DNA from 2 places in the Limnohabitans sp. MORI2 genome. Region 1 is predicted to be linked to the other one. Evidence: riboswitches for the same ligand, from Rfam matches in the RefSeq annotation. Region 1 holds a riboswitch; the other holds the start of a gene.
What was found. A riboswitch is a leader RNA that binds a small molecule or an ion and turns the genes downstream of it on or off. The one in region 1 is predicted to bind S-adenosylhomocysteine.
Positions count from the first base shown of each region.

Region 2: another riboswitch for S-adenosylhomocysteine. It lies ahead of ahcY (adenosylhomocysteinase); the one in region 1 lies ahead of metH (methionine synthase).

Region 1 covers NZ_AP027058.1:45,659-55,884, forward strand. The annotation lists gene QMG27_RS00175 (phosphoenolpyruvate carboxykinase (GTP)) at 1-395, opposite strand, end outside; gene recQ (DNA helicase RecQ) at 606-2,495, opposite strand; gene QMG27_RS00185 (homocysteine S-methyltransferase family protein) at 2,570-3,613, shown strand; gene QMG27_RS00190 (hypothetical protein) at 3,731-3,973, shown strand; S-adenosyl-L-homocysteine riboswitch at 4,060-4,141, shown strand; gene metH (methionine synthase) at 4,192-6,927, shown strand; gene QMG27_RS00200 (DUF1109 domain-containing protein) at 6,983-7,624, opposite strand; gene QMG27_RS00205 (sigma-70 family RNA polymerase sigma factor) at 7,621-8,169, opposite strand; gene QMG27_RS00210 (hypothetical protein) at 8,316-8,561, shown strand; gene QMG27_RS00215 (DUF692 domain-containing protein) at 8,592-9,437, shown strand; gene QMG27_RS00220 (putative DNA-binding domain-containing protein) at 9,437-10,177, shown strand; gene QMG27_RS00225 (DoxX family protein) at 10,174-10,226, shown strand, end outside.
Region 2 covers NZ_AP027058.1:2,359,115-2,369,340, reverse strand. The annotation lists gene QMG27_RS11385 (peptide chain release factor 3) at 1-98, opposite strand, end outside; gene QMG27_RS11380 (ATP-binding protein) at 145-1,923, opposite strand; S-adenosyl-L-homocysteine riboswitch at 2,051-2,135, shown strand; gene ahcY (adenosylhomocysteinase) at 2,234-3,670, shown strand; gene QMG27_RS11370 (TlyA family RNA methyltransferase) at 3,729-4,484, shown strand; gene metF (methylenetetrahydrofolate reductase [NAD(P)H]) at 4,507-5,346, shown strand; gene QMG27_RS11360 (OmpW family outer membrane protein) at 5,472-6,077, shown strand; gene rlmJ (23S rRNA (adenine(2030)-N(6))-methyltransferase RlmJ) at 6,147-7,025, opposite strand; gene rplM (50S ribosomal protein L13) at 7,235-7,663, shown strand; gene rpsI (30S ribosomal protein S9) at 7,673-8,065, shown strand; gene erpA (iron-sulfur cluster insertion protein ErpA) at 8,234-8,599, shown strand; gene QMG27_RS11335 (anhydro-N-acetylmuramic acid kinase) at 8,596-9,717, opposite strand; gene QMG27_RS11330 (M23 family metallopeptidase) at 9,718-10,226, opposite strand, start outside.

The DNA of each region.
Region 1 (10,226 bases):
GAACCCAGAGGGCCCATGCTGAACGGGATGACGTACATGGTGCGGCCCTTCATGCAGCCGTCGAACAAGGGGTTCAACGTGGCGCGCATCTCGGCGGGTTCCATCCAGTTGTTGGTGGGGCCGGCGTCTTCTTTATTTTCAGAACAGATGTAGGTGCGGTCTTCCACGCGGGCCACGTCTGAAGGGTCAGAGCAAGCCAAGAATGAATTGGCGCGCTTGGCAGGGTTGAGCTTTTTGAAGGTGCCAGCGTCCACGAGCTGTTGGCACAGGCGGTCGTATTCTTCTTGGCTGCCGTCGCACCAGTAGACGGTGTCGGGCTTGCAGAGTGCGGCCATCTCGGCCACCCAAGCTACCAGCTTGGGGTTCTTCACATACGCGGGTGCGTTGATGTTCATAAAAAGCTCCTAAGTCAAAAAATTGAGGTCAGAGCCCAGCGAGTTGCTGCGAGGCTCTGACCTCAATTCATTGCCGCCGGTTTACATCAGCGGGGTGGCTATTTTATGAAACTCACCCCTTCCCGAACCTTGCAAAAACCCTATGAGTTACATGAAAACCCCGAAAAGTATTACTTTTAAGGCGGTTTTATGTAATTTCTAGGGAAGGCCCTAGGCAGAAGTTACCACCCGCAAGACCTCGTCGCCATAGGCCTCGAGCTTTTTGGCGCCGATGCCCGCGATGCCCTGCAAGGCATCGCGGTCTTGCGGTTCGGCTTGCGCTATGGCGGCCAAAGTGGCGTCGTGAAAGATGACGTACGCGGGCAGGTTGTGCGACTTGGCCACTTCTGAGCGCCAGGCCTTGAGCGCGTCGTAACGTTTTTGGCCCGCATCGTCCAAGGCGATGGGCGCGGGTTTGGAGGCGCCGCTGGCCGTGCGTTTGCCTTTGCGGTCGGCAGGGGTGGACACCGAGGCGCGCAAACGCACGGTGACCTCGCCCTTGAGCACGGCCCGTGAGGCCTCAGTTAAATACAAGGTGTTGAAAGCTTGCGCATCCACACCCAAAGCGCCGAGCGCGATGAGCTGGCGCAACACGCCGCGTAGCTGCACCTCGCTGAAGTGCGCGCCAATGCCAAAGGTGCTGAGGGTGTCGTGGCCGTACTGCTTGACCTTCTCGGTATCTTTGCCGCGCAAGATGTCCATCATGTGGCCTGCACCAAACGACATGCCGCTTTGCTGCTTCACACGGTAAATGGTGGATAGCAACATGCGGGCAGCCTCGGTGCCGTCCCAAATGTCGGGCGGGTTGAGGCAGTTGTCGCAACTCGCACAGGTGTATTTAGGTGCCCCATCGGGGGCGTAGGTCTCGCCGAAATAACCGAGCAGTCGCACCCGCCGGCAATCGGTCGCTTCGGCCAAGGCCAAGAGGGCGTCGAGTTTGCCGCGCATGACTTGTTTGAAGTCTTCGCCCGCCGGGCTTTCGTCAATCATGCGGCGTTGGTTCACCACGTCGTTCAGGCCGTAGGCCATCCATGCGTGGGCTTCTTGGCCGTCGCGGCCGCCGCGGCCGGTTTCTTGGTAGTAGCCCTCGATGTTTTTGGGCATGTCCAAGTGCGCCACAAAGCGCACATCGGGCTTGTCGATGCCCATGCCAAACGCAATCGTGGCCACCATCACCAGGCCTTCTTCGCGCAAAAAGCGGTTTTGGTTTTTTTGGCGAACGGCGCTGTCGAGCCCCGCGTGATAAGGCAGAGCGTTGATACCGGCATCGCACAAATTCTTGGCCACTTCTTCCACGCGCTTGCGCGATTGGCAATACACGATGCCGCTGTCTTGCCAGTCAGGCCCGACGTGCTCGCGCTGGATGAAACGCAGCAGTTGCAGCGAGGCGTCTTTTTTCTCGACGATGGTGTAACGAATGTTTGGGCGGTCAAAGCTGCTGACAAATTGCTGCGCGTCTTCGAGCTGCAAACGTTCCACAATGTCGGCCCGTGTGAGTGCGTCAGCCGTGGCAGTGAGCGCGATGCGTGGCACGCCTGCGTAGCGCTCGTGCAGCACCGTGAGGCTACGGTATTCGGGGCGGAAGTCGTGGCCCCATTGGCTCACACAATGGGCTTCGTCAATGGCAAACAGGCTCAGGCGGCCTTGCTCGTGCAGCATGTCGAGCTGGGCCAAAAAGCGCGGCGTGGTCACACGCTCGGGCGCGGCGTACAGCAGCGTGATGTCGCCACGGCGCAGGCGTTGCTCTACTGCATTGGCTTCTTCGCCACTCAAACTGGAATTTAAAAAGGCAGCTTCTACACCCGCCTCATGCAGCGCACCCACTTGGTCGTGCATGAGGGCGATGAGCGGCGACACCACGATGGTGATGCCGTACCCCGCGCGTTGACGGGCAATGGCTGGTATTTGGTAACAGAGTGATTTGCCACCGCCCGTGGGCATGAGCACCAGCGCATCGCCACCGCCACACGCGTGGTTGACGATGGCTTCTTGGGGGCCGCGAAACGCGTTGTAGCCAAACACTTCGCGCAAGATGTCTTGCGGATTCACAGACGTGGGCACGGCGACTTTCGGGGGGAGGTGGGCGTTGGCAGAGGCATGAAGGCGCTATTGTCCCTGCTTCTTACAATGGCGGGATGACTCAAGCCTACACACGCGCAAAAGAATTACCCGCCATCTTGGCCAAACGCATCGCCATCCTTGACGGCGCGATGGGCACCATGATTCAACGCTTCAAGTTAGACGAAGCGCAGTATCGTGGCGAGCGCTTCAAAGACTTTCACAAAGACGTGAAGGGCAACAACGAGTTGCTCAGCCTCACCCGCCCCGATGTGATTCGCGACATCCACGAGCGTTACCTCGCCGCCGGTGCTGACCTGATTGAAACCAACACCTTTGGCGCCACCACGGTTGCGCAAGAAGATTACGACATGGCCGACTTGGCCTACGAGATGAACGTGGCCTCGGCCCGCATTGCCCGCGAAGCTTGCGACAAATACAGCACGCCCGACAAACCCCGCTTTGTGGCGGGCGCCGTGGGCCCCACGCCTAAAACTGCCAGCATCAGCCCCGATGTGAACGACCCCGGCGCACGCAATGTGAGCTTTGAAGAGTTGCGCGCGGCCTACTACGAGCAAGTCAAAGGTTTGGTCGAGGGCGGCTCCGATGTGCTGTTGGTTGAAACCATTTTTGACACCCTCAATGCCAAAGCTGCGTTGTTTGCGATTGAAGAGTTTTTTGAAGCCAGCGGCGAGCGCTTGCCCCTCATCATCAGCGGCACCGTGACCGACGCCTCGGGTCGCATCTTGAGCGGCCAAACCGTGACCGCGTTTTGGCACAGCGTGCGCCACGCGCAGCCCTTGGCCATTGGCTTGAACTGCGCTTTGGGCGCCACGCTCATGCGTCCCTACATCCAAGAACTCAACCGCGTGGCCGAAGATACCTTCATCAGCTGCTACCCCAATGCTGGCTTGCCCAACCCCATGAGCGATACCGGCTTTGATGAAACGCCGGACGTCACCAGCCGCTTGGTGCACGAGTTTGCGGCCGAAGGCTTGGTCAACATCGTGGGCGGTTGCTGCGGCACCACGCCTGACCACATTGGTGCGATTGCCCAAGCCGTGGCCAATGACAAAGCGCGTGCGCTGAGTGCAGGGCCGTTTTACAGAGAAGCCGCATAATTAATCGCAACTTACAAAAAACGTAAGTTGCATGTGCCTAAATACGCCATTTGGCGGATTTACACGGGGATTGAATATTCACAAAATTGACATATTAGAAGTTTTGTCAGTTTTGTGATGCCTCAAAAATTCATCGATACCCCAGCTGGTCGCCATCTCAGAAGTCGTGTGGAGGCCGTCATGGCCATTTACAAAGAGCACGGCCACGTCAACCGTAGTTTGATCTCTGAAAAGTTGGAGCTGACCAAGTTGCAGTCCAGCCAATTGCTGCGCGAATTTCTCAGCGCCCATGCGCCAGTTCTGGAATGGGACACCATGCACAACAGCTACCGAGCACACAGCAAATTCAAGGTTCATTGAGCTAGCCATGCGATGCTTACCAAGCCCGCTTTCATGCGGGCTTTTTGCTTTTTAGCGCGGCATTACGGTGCAGCTAAAATACACAATCCCCCGAGGAGCGTTGCAGCTTCACCAACTCGCGTGAAGTCAGGCTTGGGGCCGAATCTTTTGCAACGACGCTCACCTGATTTGCGAGTTCCCAGGTGAGTACCCCCATGATTTCAAAAGCCGTTCCCCCCATGAAGCTGTCTGGCCTTGAGCCTGTCTCCATCGGCGAGGGCTCCTTGTTTGTCAACGTGGGCGAGCGCACCAACGTGACGGGCTCCAAAGCGTTTGCCCGCATGATTTTGAACGGCCAATACGAAGAGGCTTTGGCCGTGGCGCGTCAGCAGGTCGAAAACGGCGCACAGGTGATTGACGTCAACATGGACGAAGCCATGCTCGACAGCCAAGCTGCCATGGTGCGCTTTTTGAACCTCATGGCGGGCGAGCCCGACATTGCGCGTGTGCCTGTGATGGTGGACTCCAGCAAGTGGGACGTGATTGAAGCGGGCCTGCGTTGCATCCAAGGCAAGGGCATCGTCAACTCGATCAGCATGAAAGAGGGCGTGGACGAGTTCAAGCGTCAAGCCAAGCTGGTCAAGCGCTACGGTGCAGCGGCCGTGGTGATGGCGTTTGACGAAAAAGGCCAAGCCGACACCTACGCCCGCAAGATTGAAATTTGCGAACGCGCCTACCGCGTGTTGGTGGATGAAGTGGGCTTCCCACCCGAAGACATCATCTTCGACCCCAACATCTTCGCTATTGCCACCGGCATTGAAGAGCATGACAACTACGCTGTGGACTTCATCGAAGCCACGCGTTGGATCAAGCAAAACCTGCCCGGCGCGAAGGTGAGCGGCGGTGTGTCCAACGTGTCGTTCAGCTTCCGCGGCAACGACCCTGTGCGCGAAGCCATTCACACCGTGTTCCTGTACCACGCCATCCAAGCGGGCATGGACATGGGCATCGTGAACGCGGGCATGGTGGGCGTGTATGACGATCTCGAGCCCACGCTGCGCGAGCGTGTGGAAGACGTGGTGCTGAACCGCATGCCGAAATACAAAGAGGGTGAGGCCCACCTCACGGCAGGCGAACGCCTGATCGAAGTGGCCGAAACCGCCAAAGGCGCGGCCAAAGACGACAGCCAAAAACTCGCGTGGCGCGGCACGCCCGAGCAACCCGTGGCGGTGGCCGAGCGCCTCTCGCACGCACTGGTGCACGGCATCACTGAGTTCATCAACGAAGACACCGAAGAGGCGTATCGCGAGATCTTGGCCAAGGGCGGCCGCCCGCTGCACGTGATTGAAGGCCCCTTGATGGACGGCATGAACGTGGTCGGTGATTTGTTTGGCCAAGGCAAGATGTTCTTGCCGCAAGTGGTCAAGTCAGCCCGCGTGATGAAGCAAGCGGTGGCGCACCTTGTGCCCTACATCGAAGAAGAAAAACGCCAGCAAGCCGCAGCGGGCCAAGACGTGAAAGCCAAGGGCAAGATCGTCATGGCCACCGTCAAAGGCGACGTGCACGACATTGGCAAAAACATCGTCACCGTGGTCTTGCAGTGCAACAACTACGAAGTGGTGAACATGGGCGTGATGGTGCCTTGCCACGAAATTTTGGCCAAGGCCAAAGAAGAGGGCGCGGACATCATTGGCCTGTCTGGCCTCATCACACCGAGCTTGGAAGAAATGCAATACGTCGCCGGCGAGATGCAAAAAGACGACTACTTCCGCAGCCGCCTCATGCCCCTGATGATTGGCGGCGCGACCACCAGCCGCGTGCACACCGCCGTGAAGATTGCGCCGCATTACGACGGCCCCGTGGTGTACGTGCCCGATGCCTCGCGCAGCGTGAGCGTGGCGCAAGGTTTGTTGTCAGACCAAGCGGCCAAGTACATTGCCGAGTTGAATGCTGACTACGCCAAAGTGCGCGAGCAACACGCCAACAAAAAGCACACGCCTTTGGTGACCTTGGCCGAAGCCCGCACCAACGCCGCGCATGTGAGCTTTGACCACTACACACCCGCCAAGCCAAAGTTCATTGGCCGTCGCGTGTTCAAAAACTTCGACCTCGCCGAGTTGGAGAAATACATTGACTGGGCCCCGTTCTTCCAGACCTGGGATTTGGCAGGGCCTTTCCCCGCCATCCTCGACGACGCGGTCGTGGGCGCGGAAGCCAAGAAGGTCTATGCCGACGGCCAAGCGATGCTGAAAAAAATCATCGCCAACCGCTGGCTCACCGCCAACGCGGTGGTGGGCTTGTACCCCGCGCAACGCGTGGGAGACGACATCGTGCTTTATGCCGACGAAACCCGCCAACAGCAAGTGATGACGTGGCATGGCTTGCGCCAGCAAACCGTCAAGCCCGAGCGCGATGGTGTGCAAAACCCCAACCGCTGCTTGTCTGATTTCGTGGCCGACCAAACTCAAGCGGCAGACTATGTGGGCCTGTTTGCCGTGACAGCAGGTCTCGGTGCAGAGAAGCAAGAAAAGCGCTTCATCGACGCGCACGACGACTACTCAGCCATCCTCTTCAAAGCCTTGGCCGACCGTTTGGCCGAAGCCTTTGCCGAGTGCATGCACCAGCGCGTGCGCACCGATTTGTGGGGCTACGCCGCAGATGAGGCGCTGAGCAACGAAGACCTCATCAAAGAAAAATACCAAGGCATTCGCCCCGCGCCTGGCTACCCTGCCTGCCCCGACCACAGTGCAAAGCAGGACATGTTTGCCGTGTTGCAGTGCGACGAAATCGACATGGGCCTGACCAGCAGCTTGGCCATGACGCCCGCAGCCAGCGTGAGCGGCTTTTACTTGGCGCACCCCGAGGCCACCTACTTCAACGTGGGTCGCATCGGCGAAGACCAAGTGCAAGACTTGGCGCAACGCCAAGGGGTGGCGGTGAAAGATTTAGAGCGATTGCTGGCGCCTAATTTGTAAAAGCAAAAAGGCTCCGTGTGAACGGAGCCTTTTTTGTTTGTGCGTGGTTCGCGGTTTACCAACGCAACAAGCGTGAGCCTAGCAACGCGCCAACACCAGTCATCACGGCGATGCCCGCCACATACCAAACTGCCACAAATGCATAGGCGGTTTCGGTGCAGTGCAGTGAATAGACCAAGCTCGCCATAGCGCCCGCCATCAAGCCAGCACTTGCGCCCGCGAATGCTGGGCGCGTAGGGGCCATGCCGCGCAGCATCCAGAGCAATGTAGCGAGCAGGGGCACAGACAGCGCCGCAATGCTGGCGCTGCACTCTTGCCACGAACGGCCAAGCATCAGCTGCATGCCCGTGTCCGCATCCACAGTGGCCACTTGCATCAACGCCAGCAGGGCTATGCCCGCAAGCGCTGCGACGATGCCCCACATGCCTTTGCCAGCAGCAACGCCGGGGCGCGCCAAGTGCATCACCACTGGTGCTGCAAATACACACATGAGGGCCAACCACACCACCTTCACCCAAAACGCTGGGGTGTGAGCGAGGGTATTCAGCTCGGGGTTCAAGCCCCACAGCGTGAGCACCAGTGCCAAGCTGAGGGCAATGCCGGCAGCGGTGGCTTGTGCGCAGCGGCGCAAGGGCGAGGCAGTGGGAGTGGCGCTGGCTTCAGCAGCCAGCATGGCAATGAGATGGTTGGTTTTCATGGGGTGACTCCAAATTTTTGAGCCAAGGCTTTGAGCCCGCGATGGATATTGACTTTGACAGCGGCTTCGGTTTGCCCTGTGAGTTGCGCGGATTCAGCAATCGACAGGCCATGCAGCTTGGTGTGTTCAATCGGCACACGTTGCTTGTCGGGCAGTTCAGACAACAGCTGGTGCACATCGCGCGAGGCATCGCTGGCTTGTGCGTCCTCGCTTGTCCACAGCTGCTCTGCCCAATCGTCGATGTCGTCGTGCTTGCTTTCGCGGCGCGAATGGGCACGCAAGTGGTCAATCAACTTGTAGCGCGCAATCGCATACACCCAAGCCGTCAGCGGTTGGTCGCTTTGGTAGGTGTGTCGCTTTTGATGAATGGCCAACAAGGTTTCTTGCACGAGGTCCTCGACGTCTTGGGGCCGTGAATACAAACGACGCTTCAAAAACGCACGCAAATGCCCACTGATGGCAGACAGCGCTTTTTCGTAGCTGGGCGCATGGCCTGCTAACGCTTGCATCCATGTGGCGTGCAATGAGGTTTCTAAGGTTTGTATATCCACGGTGACATCAGTTCGTCAGAGGACGATGAAAAGTTACAGAAAAAATTAAATAAATATCTGTAACCAATTTGTTTGCGGCGGCGAATTACCCAAAGACCGCTGGTCATGATTATCAACTCACCTTTCAAAGGACTCTCATCATGAAAAAACAACAATTCCTCTCATTGGCTTTGGGCTCTGCCTTTGCTGTGGCCGCCATCAGCCCCGCTATCGCAGCCAACCCATTTGAGGCTAGCAAGCTCGACAGCGGCTACCAATTGGCCCAAGCCGACATGAAGCAAAAAGACGGCAAATGCGGCGAAGCCAAGTGCGGTGCTGACAAGAAAAAAGAAGCCTCATGTGGCGCAGACAAAAAGAAAGATGCTTCTTGCGGCGGTAAGAAGTAATTCAAGCAACTCGCGTGGAGTGACGCCATCATGAACCGACCCCTCTCAGGCGCAGGCCTTGGCTTTCGCCGTGAATTGATAGAGCCGCTGAAACACGGCGTGCCAAACGTCATCGACTTCTTTGAAGTCGCGCCCGAAAACTGGGCTGGCTTGGGAGGCCGGTCGGCCAAAGATTTGCGTCACTTCACCGAGCGCTACCCGTTTGTATGCCACGGCTTGTCCCTCTCATTGGGTGGGCCTGCACCGCTGGACACACAACTGCTGCACAAAACCAAAGCCTTCATGAAGGCGCATGGCATGCAGCTCTTCACCGAGCATTTGTCTTGGTGTTCTGATGATGAATCGCACTTGTACGACTTGCTGCCCATCCCCTGCACCCAAGAGGCCGTGATGTGGACAGCCAAGCGCATCAAGCAAGCGCAAGACATTTTGGAAATGCGCATTGGCATTGAAAACGCATCCACCTACATCGCTCCACCCGGCGCTGACATGAGCGAAGCCGAATTTGTGGCGGCGGTGGTGAAAGAGGCCGACTGCCTGCTGCATTTGGATGTGAACAATATTTACGTCAACAGCCAAAATTTTGGCTTTGATGCCTTGGACTACCTCAACACCTTGCCGCTCGAGCGCACGTGCTATGTGCATGTGGCAGGCCACTATGTAGAGCCCGATGGCCTGCTGATCGACACACACGGCGCAGAGGTGATTGACCCTGTGTGGCATTTGCTGCTGGCCGCGTATGAGCGCATCGGCGGCCATGTGCCCACTTGCTTAGAGCGAGATTTCAATTTACCCGGCTTGAGCGAGTTGGCGGCCGAAGTCATGCAAATCGCACGGTTGCAGGCCCAAGCGCCACGCATGAAGAAGGTGGCGTGATGACGGCGATGTTTCAAAGCTTTCAGCAAGACATGGCGCGCCACGTGCGTGACCCGCATCACACGATGCGCCCAGCAGGCGTGCCCGTGCGGCGCATGTCGGTGTACAACGAGATGCTGTTCAACAACGTGTGCGGCTTCATCGACACCTGCATGCCGCTGAGTCGTAAGTTGCTGGGTGACACCGCATGGCGACGTTTGTGCCGTACTTTTTACCGCGATTGGCCTTTGCACACGCCATGGTTTCGCGACATACCGCGTGAGTTTGTGCGCTATTTGCAAGAGGGCAGCCCCAAGCAACCGCTGCTGCGCTGGTTGCCTGACTTGGCGCATTACGAGTGGGCCGAGCTGGCGGTGGATGTGATGGACGTGACGCGCCCAGCGGCCAACCCACAAGGCGACCTGATGGCAAACACCGTGGTGCTCAACCCTGCACGCATGGACTTGCACTACGACTGGGCGGTGCATCGCATTGGCGAGCAACACAAACCACGCAAACCTTTGGACACGCATTTGGTGGTGTACCGCGATGCAGACGATGCGGTGCAGTTCACCGAAGTGAATGCCGCCACCGCACATGTGCTCGCGCTGCTAGACGTGCAGCCCATGACCGGTACACAAGCGATGCAGCACATCGCCGAACAAATGCAACACCCGCAGCCTGAACAACTGGTGGCGTTTGGTACCAGCTTGCTCAAGCAACTTCAAGAACAAGACATTATTTTGGGAACGCTGCCATGAGCCACAGCATCCATCACGTGTGTATGAAAACACGCCTCAATCAATACCT
Region 2 (10,226 bases), 340 kb from region 1:
AGCAACAGCTTTTCGGTCAGTGTGGTTTTACCCGCGTCGGGGTGAGAAATGATGGCAAAGGTGCGGCGACGGCGCACTTCGTTCAGAAAGGAGCTCATGGATAGGCAAGAAAAAGGCGCTTAAAAATGGAGCGCAAGGCCAGAATCATAGCGCCGTAGGTTGCGCGTCCTCCTTGAGCGCGTGAGTGAGGATGGCTTGGATCAGCACCTCTTTGTCAAACGGTTTGGGTAGCACGTCTTTGAAGCCTAAGGACATGCATTCATTGACTGCTTCTTCGGCTACGTTGGCGGTCAAGGCAATGACGGGAACATCTGGATGCGGATGGCTTGGATCGTTGCGAATGCGGCGAACCACTTCTGTGCCCGAGATGTCCGGCATGATGAGGTCCATGAGTACCAAGTCATAGCGATGCTCACGCATTTTTTCTAAGGCTTCGGTGCCGTTGATCGCTTGGTCAATATTGGCTTTGGGTAGGCTGCGCTTGATGCTGGCGCTAGCCACCAATCGGTTGGTGAGGTGGTCGTCGACCACGAGCAAGTCAAGCGGCACATCATGAATTACCGCATCTGTTGTGATTCGGTTGGCTGGCGGTGCGACCTCTTCAATGGGCAGTGATACGGTGAATGTGCTGCCAACGCCCAGTTGGCTGGTAACCCCAATGGTGCCTTTGTGACTTTGCACCAAGCTGCGTGTGATGGCGAGGCCGAGACCATTGCCGTGCAATGCATTGCCAGCCTTCAAGTCGTGGTCGCTCACTTTGAGTTGAACAAAGGGTTTAAAGATCGCGTCCAGCGATTCGGGGGCAATGCCTGCGCCTGTGTCTTCGACGCTGATGCTTAATTGACCGTGCCGGCTCTCTGGCGTATCTCGTTTGAAACTGACCCGCATGCGCACTTCGCCACCTGTGGTGAATTTCAATGCATTGCCCAAGAGGTTGATGATGATTTGCGCCAGTCGGTGCGGATCAATCGAAGCCCAGTGAGGAAGAGAGTCCTCCAAGATCAGCGGGTAGTCCAAACCTTGTTCATTGGCGCGTGGGGCCAATGTCTGGTGTGTGCGCGTCAGCATCTCACGAAGATTGACGGCTTGTGGACTAAGCACCAACTTGCCTTGTTGGATTTGTGAAAAGTCCAACAAGTCATTGATGACGGTGACCAAATGTGATGCTGAGTTGCGTGCGCCTTGCACATATTGGCCTGCTGTTTGCGGTAGTTGGGTGTCTGTGGACAAAAGTCCCAAATATCCCATCACTGCATTGAGCGGTGTCCGCATTTCGTGACTCACCATGGCTAAGAATTGATCTTTGTGCGCGTTGGCGAGCTTCAAATTGGCGGAGAGCGTCTCTAGTCGCTTATTGGATTGGCGCAAGCGTCGGAGGTACTGCTCGTTGGCTGTGTCGTACGTTTGCACGAGCACCATTTGTGCAAACAACATGAGTGAAAACATGCCTGCGGCAAACGACATGCTTTGCCATGAGGCGTCTTGACCGATGCCTGAATCACCCACCGATTGAAGCGCAAATTGCACTTCCAAGGCTGGCAACAAACCTCGCGTTTGCGCAAGGTATAGCCCCAACACGCCGAGCATGGATGCAAGCATCGATGCTTGGGCCCATGTGCGTGATGCTGTAAATAAGGGTAGAAGCGGGATGATGGCCAGCCATGTGAGCACGGGGGACGTGACACCTCCTGTGATGGCAGCGTTGTATAGCACAACCCCCATCAAGGTGACTTGGTACAACACCACCCCTGATTTGACGCCGCCGCCATAACGCCAAACCGCCATGGATGCCGCCACTAAAAAGGATGCCACCATGGCCGAGTTTGCACTGCGCATGTTGCCCATCCAGTAGAGCCAAACGGCGATGCTCACCAAGCCGATGATGGCGGAGATCGTGAACGACGCAAAGAAAACATCTCGCATGCTGCGCAGTTGTGGCGGTAGCGAGCGTTTGATGAAAATATGGGTTCGGCGATTGACATGCATCATCCAATGTTAATGCTTAATGACTATTTTTAAGGAAATTGCTTTGCTTGCGCTAAAATGTTGGCATTCCGAGGAGCGCTGCAGCCTGTCGGCCCGCAAGGGGCTGGTTTCACAGGTGAGGCTCGGACTGCCAACCGCGCTCACCCACTAGTCAACGTGAGGTGAGCTCCTCGAAGAATTCTTCGGACTCCCAGATGACGCTGACCGCGCGTTGCTAGTGGCTTTGCCAACTTTTGGAGTCTCACAAATGAACGCTGTTCTTAAAACCAACGCCGCCGCCGATTACATCGTGGCCGACATGTCTTTGGCCGCTTGGGGCCGCAAAGAAATCAAAATTGCCGAAACCGAAATGCCCGGTTTGATGGCTATCCGCGAAGAGTTCGCCAAGTCACAACCATTGAAAGGTGCTCGCGTGACCGGTTCTTTGCACATGACCATTCAAACGGCTGTGTTGATCGAAACCTTGAAGGCTTTGGGTGCTGATGTGCGCTGGGCGTCTTGCAACATCTTCTCGACCCAAGACCATGCCGCTGCTGCGATTGCCGAAGCAGGCATTCCCGTGTTCGCCACCAAAGGCGAGACCTTGGAAGAGTACTGGGACTACACCCACCGCATTTTTGACTTCGGTGCGAAAGGCACACCTGGCGAAGGCCCCAACATGATCTTGGACGACGGTGGCGACGCCACGTTGTTGATGCACTTGGGCAAGCGTGCTGAAAAAGACGCATCCGTCATCGCCAACCCCAGCAGCGAAGAAGAAACTTGCTTGTTCAACTCGATCAAAGCCAAGCTCGCGCAAGACCCAACTTGGTACAGCCGCAAGAGCGCTGAAATCATCGGCGTGACTGAAGAGACCACGACCGGCGTGCATCGTTTGAAAGAGATGTCGGCCAAAGGCACTTTGATGTTCCGTGCGATCAACGTGAACGACTCCGTGACCAAGAGCAAGTTTGACAACCTGTACGGCTGCCGCGAGTCCTTGGTGGACGGCATCAAGCGCGCAACCGACGTGATGATCGCTGGCAAAGTAGCCGTGGTCGCAGGCTACGGCGATGTGGGTAAAGGTTCTGCCCAAGCCTTGCGCGCTTTGAGCGCCCAAGTGTGGGTGACTGAGATTGACCCGATCAACGCCTTGCAAGCCGCCATGGAAGGCTACAAAGTGGTGACCATGGAATACGCTGCTGACAAAGCAGATATCTTCGTGACCACCACAGGCAACCGTGACGTCATCACGTACGAACACATGGCTGCAATGAAAGACCAATCCATCGTTTGCAACATCGGTCACTTCGACAACGAAATCCAAGTTGCCAAGTTGGAAGAGAAGTGCAAGTGGGAAGAGATCAAACCACAAGTGGATCACGTCATCTTCCCAGACGGCAAGCGCATTATCTTGTTGGCTAAAGGCCGCTTGGTGAACTTGGGCTGCGGCACAGGCCACCCCAGCTTTGTGATGTCGTCTTCGTTTGCCAACCAGACGATTGCGCAAATCGAATTGTTCGCACACAAAGACGCTTACGACGTGGGCAAGGTTTATGTGTTGCCTAAGCACCTCGATGAAAAAGTGGCGCGTTTGCACTTGAAGAAAGTCGGCGCCATGTTGACTGAGTTGACCGACGAGCAAGCTGCTTATATCGGCGTGCCGAAGGTTGGCCCTTACAAGCCCGACACTTACCGCTATTGATGTGTGGCGTGCCCCGTTCTCGGGGCACTCGCAACGCGACAAACCCATTCTCCATTCGATGCGTGCAGATCAACTCCTTGTTGAACGAGGTTTGGCTGCGTCGCGCTCTCAAGCGCAGCGGTTGATCGCCTCGGGTGTTGAATGGCGCTTGGGCGCCAAGCTGTGGCAACGCGTGGTCAAAAATGGTGACGAGTTGCCACTGCCATGTGAAGTGCGTTTGCTAGACAACGCTGAAGCTCGCTATGTGTCTCGTGGTGGTTTAAAGCTCGAAGGCGCTTTGCAAAGCAGTGGCTTGTCTGCCCTGGGTTTGCGTTGCCTCGATGTGGGGCAAAGCACCGGTGGCTTCACCGACTGCTTGTTGCAACAAGGTGCTGCACAAGTGGTGGGTCTAGATGTGGGACATGGCCAGTTGCATCCACGCTTGCGTGAGGATGCACGCGTGGTGTGTGTGGAACGCATCAACGCCCGCGAGCTAGAAGCAAATGATGCGCGCGTGCCAGATGCACATCAAGGATTTGATTTGGTGGTGGGCGATTTGTCGTTTATCTCGCTCACCTTGGTGTTGCCTGCGTTGCTGCCTTTGTTGAAAAGGGGCGGCGCGTTGCTGATGTTGGTCAAGCCGCAGTTTGAATTGCAGCCCAGCGACATTGGTAAGGGCGGCTTGGTCAAAGACAAAGCCAGTTATGTGCAGGTTGAAGCGCGCTTGCGCCAGGCCTGTGCTGAGTTAGATTTGAACGTGTTGGGCTACTGGCCCAGCGCCATCGCCGGGGGCGATGGCAACAACGAATTTTGGATTGGTGCGCGTCGTCCATGACGCGCCAACAAGTGAGACGGATATGAACGCGAACAGCAGCTTGAGCATTGAATTTTTTCCACCCAAGACGCCAGAGGGTGCAGAGAAGTTGCGCGCGGTGCGTCAAGCGCTGTACCCACTCAAGCCACAGTTTTGCTCGGTCACTTACGGTGCGGGCGGCTCCACGCAAGCGGGCACCATCTCAACGTTGAAAGAAATTTTGAGCGAAGGCATGTCTGCCGCGTCACATTTTTCTTGCATTGGCGCTACGCGTGAGAGCGTGCGTCAGCAACTGGCCGAGTTCAAAGCCATGGGCGTCAAGCGTTTGGTGGCTTTGCGTGGCGATTTGCCCAGTGGCTATGGCGCGGGCGGTGAGTTTCAATACGCCAGCGATTTGGTGGCGTTCATCAGAGCTGAGACGGGCGATGACTTCAGCATTGAAGTGGCTGCCTATCCCGAGATTCACCCCCAAGCCAAATCGGCAGAAGCGGACTTGCAAGCCTTTGCCACCAAGGTGAAGGCGGGCGCGGATTCGGCCATCACGCAATACTTTTACAACAGCGATGCGTATTTCCGTTTTGTAGAAGATGCTGACAAACTGGGTGTTGAGGCTCCCATCATTCCGGGCATCATGCCTATCACCAGTTCTTCGCAGTTGCTGCGCTTTTCAGATGCGTGTGGTGCTGAGATCCCACGTTGGATTCGCTTGCGCTTGCAAGGCTACGGCGACGACATCGCTTCCATCAAAGCGTTTGGCTTAGAGGTGGTGACCGACTTGTGCGAGCAGCTGCGTGCGGGCGGTGCGCCGGGTTTGCACTTCTACAGCATGAACCAAAGTGCGGCGACTTTATCCATTTGTCAGAACCTAGGGTTGATGAGCTGACAAGTGATCGTTTGATCTTCATCAAACACCTTTTTGCAAGGGTTTGACCGGAGTCAATGTCTTGCTTCCTTCCTCGCTGTGAAATCAACAGCACGGGAATAGACCCGAGTTTAAGGAAGCAAAAAATGAAAAAAGTTCTTATCGCCGCCGCTTTGGGCATGTTGGTTGCTGGTCAGGTTGCCGCTCAAGAAAGCCCTTGGTTGGTTCGCGCACGTGCCGTGAATTTGAATATGGCGAATAACGATGCGACAGGTCTGGGCTTGGGCCTCTCTGTGAATGACAAGACCATTCCAGAAGTGGATGTGAGCTATTTTTTCAATAAAAACGTAGCGGCCGAGCTGATTTTGACTGTGCCACAACAGCAGCATGTGTACTCTAACGGTAGCGACTTGGGAACGTTCAAACATCTGCCGCCAACTTTGACGGCTCAGTACCACTTTACAGACCTCAATGGTTACAAACCATACGTGGGTGCTGGCTTGAACTTCACGCAGATTTCAGCTGAAAAAATCAGCGCAGCTGGCGGTACTAACAACGTCACTCTGAGCGATAAAAGTGTTGGTGCTGCACTTCAAGTGGGTGTTGATGTGCCTTTGACCAAGCAAGTGTCTTTTAACTTTGATGTGAAAAAGATTTATCTCAAGAGCAAGGTCTATGTGGGTGGCGTGGAGCACGGTGACCTCAAGCTCGACCCCGTCGTGGTGGGTGTCGGTGTCGGCTACCGCTTCTAAGCATTAGCATCTTCAAGCAAAAAGGCCTCGCAGTGCGAGGCCTTTTTCCATGCATTTGAAAGCATCGAATTAACCACCCGATTCCACCACCCACCCGCGACCGGGTCCACGTGCCAAAGCTTCTTCCACCACAGGCAAAGCTTCGTTAAGCAAGGGCTTGAGGGTGAACGGCGGGTTGACGATGAACATGCCGCTGGCGCTCAGGCCCGCATCTTTGCTACCCGTTTCGCGGCCAATCGCCAAAGTGGCGTGCATCCATGGTTTTTTGACTTGGCTGCACAAGCCTTTGAGTTTGCGAGGCAAATCGTGTGCTTCAGGGCGCGGGACGATGGGGTACCAGACGATGTAAGTGCCGGTGGCAAAGCGCTTCAAGCTGTCTTGGATGCAATCGATCACGCGGTAGTAGTCGTTCTTGATTTCGTAGCTCGGGTCAATCAACACACAGGTGCGGCGAGAGCCTGTGCTTGACACGGGAGGCGGCAACAAAGCCTTGAGTGACTCAAAGCCATCTGCACGAGCCACGCTGACTGTTCGGCCCGCTTCGAGCTGCTGCACATTGCCCGAGAGCGATTTGTGGTCGGTGGGGTGCAGCTCGAACAACTTTAAGCGGTCGCGCGCTTCGTGGCGCAGCAGCTTGTGGATGATGAACGGCGAGCCTGGGTAAATCTTGTGGCTGCCTTTGGCGTTGAAACTGGCCACCATGTCTAGGTAATCGGTCAGGGCGGCGGGGCCTTTGAGGTTCAAGACCTTCAAAATGCCTTCGGCGGCTTCGCCACTTTTTTCAGCATAGTCGCCGTCCAAACGGTACAGGCCTGCGCCCGCATGCGTGTCCACAAACTGAATGCCCGCGTCTTTGTGCATCAAATGCTTCAAAGTGGCAATCAAAGTGAGGTGTTTGAGGACGTCGGCGTGATTTCCGGCGTGAAAGGCGTGGCGATAACTGAACATAAGCGGGATGGTAACCCGCCAAATCACCTTGTTTTGGCCAAATTTGCGCAAGTGCTTGATTTTGCTTATAATCTTTGGCTATGCAGCGTTTGAGTGGTCCCGCGGCAGAGGCTTTGAAAAAGGCACATCCCACCTAAGAGGTTCTCAACAGAAGAACGCCGACCGTGGAAAAGGACCCTACAAACCAACTCTCCTTTTAGGATTTAACTATGTCTACATTCAGCGCAAAACCCGCTGACGTGGTGCATGAGTGGTTTGTGATTGACGCCACCGATAAGGTGCTCGGACGAGTAGCCAGCGAAGTTGCTCTCCGTTTGCGCGGCAAACACAAAGCCATTTACACACCCCACGTCGATACAGGTGACTTCATCGTCATCATCAACGCTTCCAAGATCAAGGTCACTGGTACCAAGTCTTTGGACAAGGTGTACTACCGTCACTCGGGCTATCCCGGCGGTATCACTGCAACAAATTTCCGCGATCTGCAAGCCAAGCACCCTGGCCGCGCCATCGAGAAGGCTGTCAAGGGCATGTTGCCTAAAGGTCCACTCGGTTACGCCATGATCAAAAAGCTCAAGGTGTACGGTGGTGCAGAGCACCCACACACCGCACAACAGCCTAAAGTGCTGGACATCTAAGGAGCTGACATGATTGGTGAATGGAATAACGGCACCGGCCGTCGCAAATCAAGCGTCGCTCGCGTGTTCTTGAAAAAAGGCTCCGGCAAAATCACGATCAACGGTAAAGACATCGCCGCTTACTTCGGCCGTCAAACCTCGATCATGATTTCGAAGCAACCTCTGGTTTTGACCGGCAACGTTGAAGCATTTGACATCCAAGTCAACGTGCACGGCGGTGGCGAATCTGGCCAAGCAGGTGCTGTGCGTCACGGTATCACTCGTGCTTTGATTGACTACGATGCAGGCCTCAAGTCTGCTCTGTCACAAGCCGGTTACGTGACTCGCGATGCTCGTGAAGTCGAACGTAAAAAGGTTGGCTTGCACTCTGCTCGCCGCCGCAAGCAGTTCAGCAAGCGTTAATCCGCTTCCTGTTTTGCCAAAAGCCGCATGGGTTCGCCCTTGCGGCTTTTTTGTTGTGTGTGTCATTCGCGCCAATGCCCACATCGTCAACAGCGTTTCTAAAGGCCGGCGCAGTGCCATTTCCGACTAAAGCGCTATACTTTTAGCCATTGAATTAGGAGTCCTCCCATGAGCGCAGTTGCTGAAACCGTACCAACAGAAATGCCATCCCCTTTCGTCTTCACCGATAGCGCGGCAGCTAAGGTGGCGGACCTGATTGCAGAAGAAGGCAATCCCGATTTGAAGCTGCGCGTGTTCGTGCAAGGTGGCGGTTGCTCAGGTTTTCAATACGGTTTCACATTCGATGAAATCGTCAACGAAGACGACACCACCATCAACAAAAACGGCGTGTCTTTGTTGGTCGACGCGATGAGCTACCAATACTTGGTGGGCGCTGAGATTGACTACAAGGAAGACTTGCAAGGCGCTCAGTTCGTCATCAAGAACCCCAACGCTACAACCACATGCGGTTGCGGTTCATCGTTCTCGGTTTAAGCCTTATAAATTCCACCCAGTACGCGGGCGCCTTTGGCGCCCGTTACTTTTGGTAGGTTGCCAGGCAGGCCGAGCACGGTTTGACGGGCAAGCCAAGCAAAGGCAGCAGCCTCCACTTGCAGCGGCGGCATGCCGCGTTCGGCAGAAGACAACACGCGTACTTGTGGCAAACCTGCTTGCAAGCGTTGCATGAGCAAACCATTCAATGCGCCACCTCCGCAAACAATGAGTTCAGAGGCTTGTGCTGCATGGCGCAACACATCGTTCACGCACGCACGTGCCGTGAACTCGGTGAGGGTGGCTTGCACATCTGCAGCGTTGGCATGGGCATAACCGCTGAGGTGGTGGGCGAGCCATGTGGGGTGAAAAAAATCGCGCCCAGTGCTTTTGGGCGGCGCTTGGTGCAGAAAAGGTGCAGCCAACATGGCTTGCAACAAAGGCTGAATCACCGTGCCGCTGGCGCCCCAGGCACCATCGTTGTCAAAGGCGTAGCCTGTGTGCGCTTGGCACCAGTGATCAAGCAGCGCATTGCCGGGGCCGCAGTCAAAACCCAACACATCGCCATCGGCGTGAAGCACGCTAAGGTTGGCGATGCCGCCGATGTTCAACACACCCACAGTGCGACCCGCTTGACCAAAGATGCCTTGGTGAAATACCGGTACCAGCGGTGCACCTTGGCCGCCTGCCGCGACATCGCGGCTGCGGAAATCGGCCACCACATCAATCTTGGTGAGTTCTGCTAGGAGTGCAGGGTTGTTGAGTTGAAGTGTGTAGCCCGTGCCGTCAAACGCGCCCGGTTGATGGCGGACGGTTTGGCCGTGGGCACCCATGGCGCACACATCGTTAGGGGATGTGTTTGTATCTGCCAGCAAGGCCTGAACCGTCTGCGCGTAAACCTGCACAAGACCATTGGCAGCGAGTGCGGCACGGTGTAGTTCGTTGTCAGACGGGGTGTTGAGTGCCAGCAACTCTTGCTTGAGCGCTGGTGCAAAAGGCGTGGCGTGATGCGCCAAGACGTGAGGGCGATCGCCTTCGAAATTGACCAGCACGCCATCGACGCCATCCAGCGAGGTGCCCGACATCAGGCCGATGAAATGCGAAGACGATGAAGTAGGCATTTATTCAGCGCTGCTGAGTTGACCGCTGGCTGCAGCAGCAAGCTCAACTTGGGCGATGGCCGCGTGTCGTTTGAATTGCTCACGCGCTGCTGCTGACACTTCCACTGCCACACTTTGACGCGCCATGGTGATCGGGTCTTTGTGTTGACCGTTGACACGGAATTCAAAGTGCAAGTGAGGACCTGTGGCCCAGCCGGTAGAACCAACCAAGCCAAGGGTTTGACCTTGCATGACCGATTGACCGCGCTTGACGTTGATACGGCTCAAATGCGCATAAACCGTCGTTTGTCCGCTGGCATGTTTGACCATCACCACATTGCCAAAACCACCTTGTGTGCCAGCAACATCGACGATGCCTTGGCCCACACTGCGCACGGGGGTGCCTGTGGGGGCCGCGTAGTCCACGCCCAAGTGCGCACGCCATGTTTGCAAGATGGGATGAAAGCGCATTTTGAAGCCGCTCGTCACGCGCGAAAACGCGAGGGGTGAGGCCAAGTAAGCACGTCGCA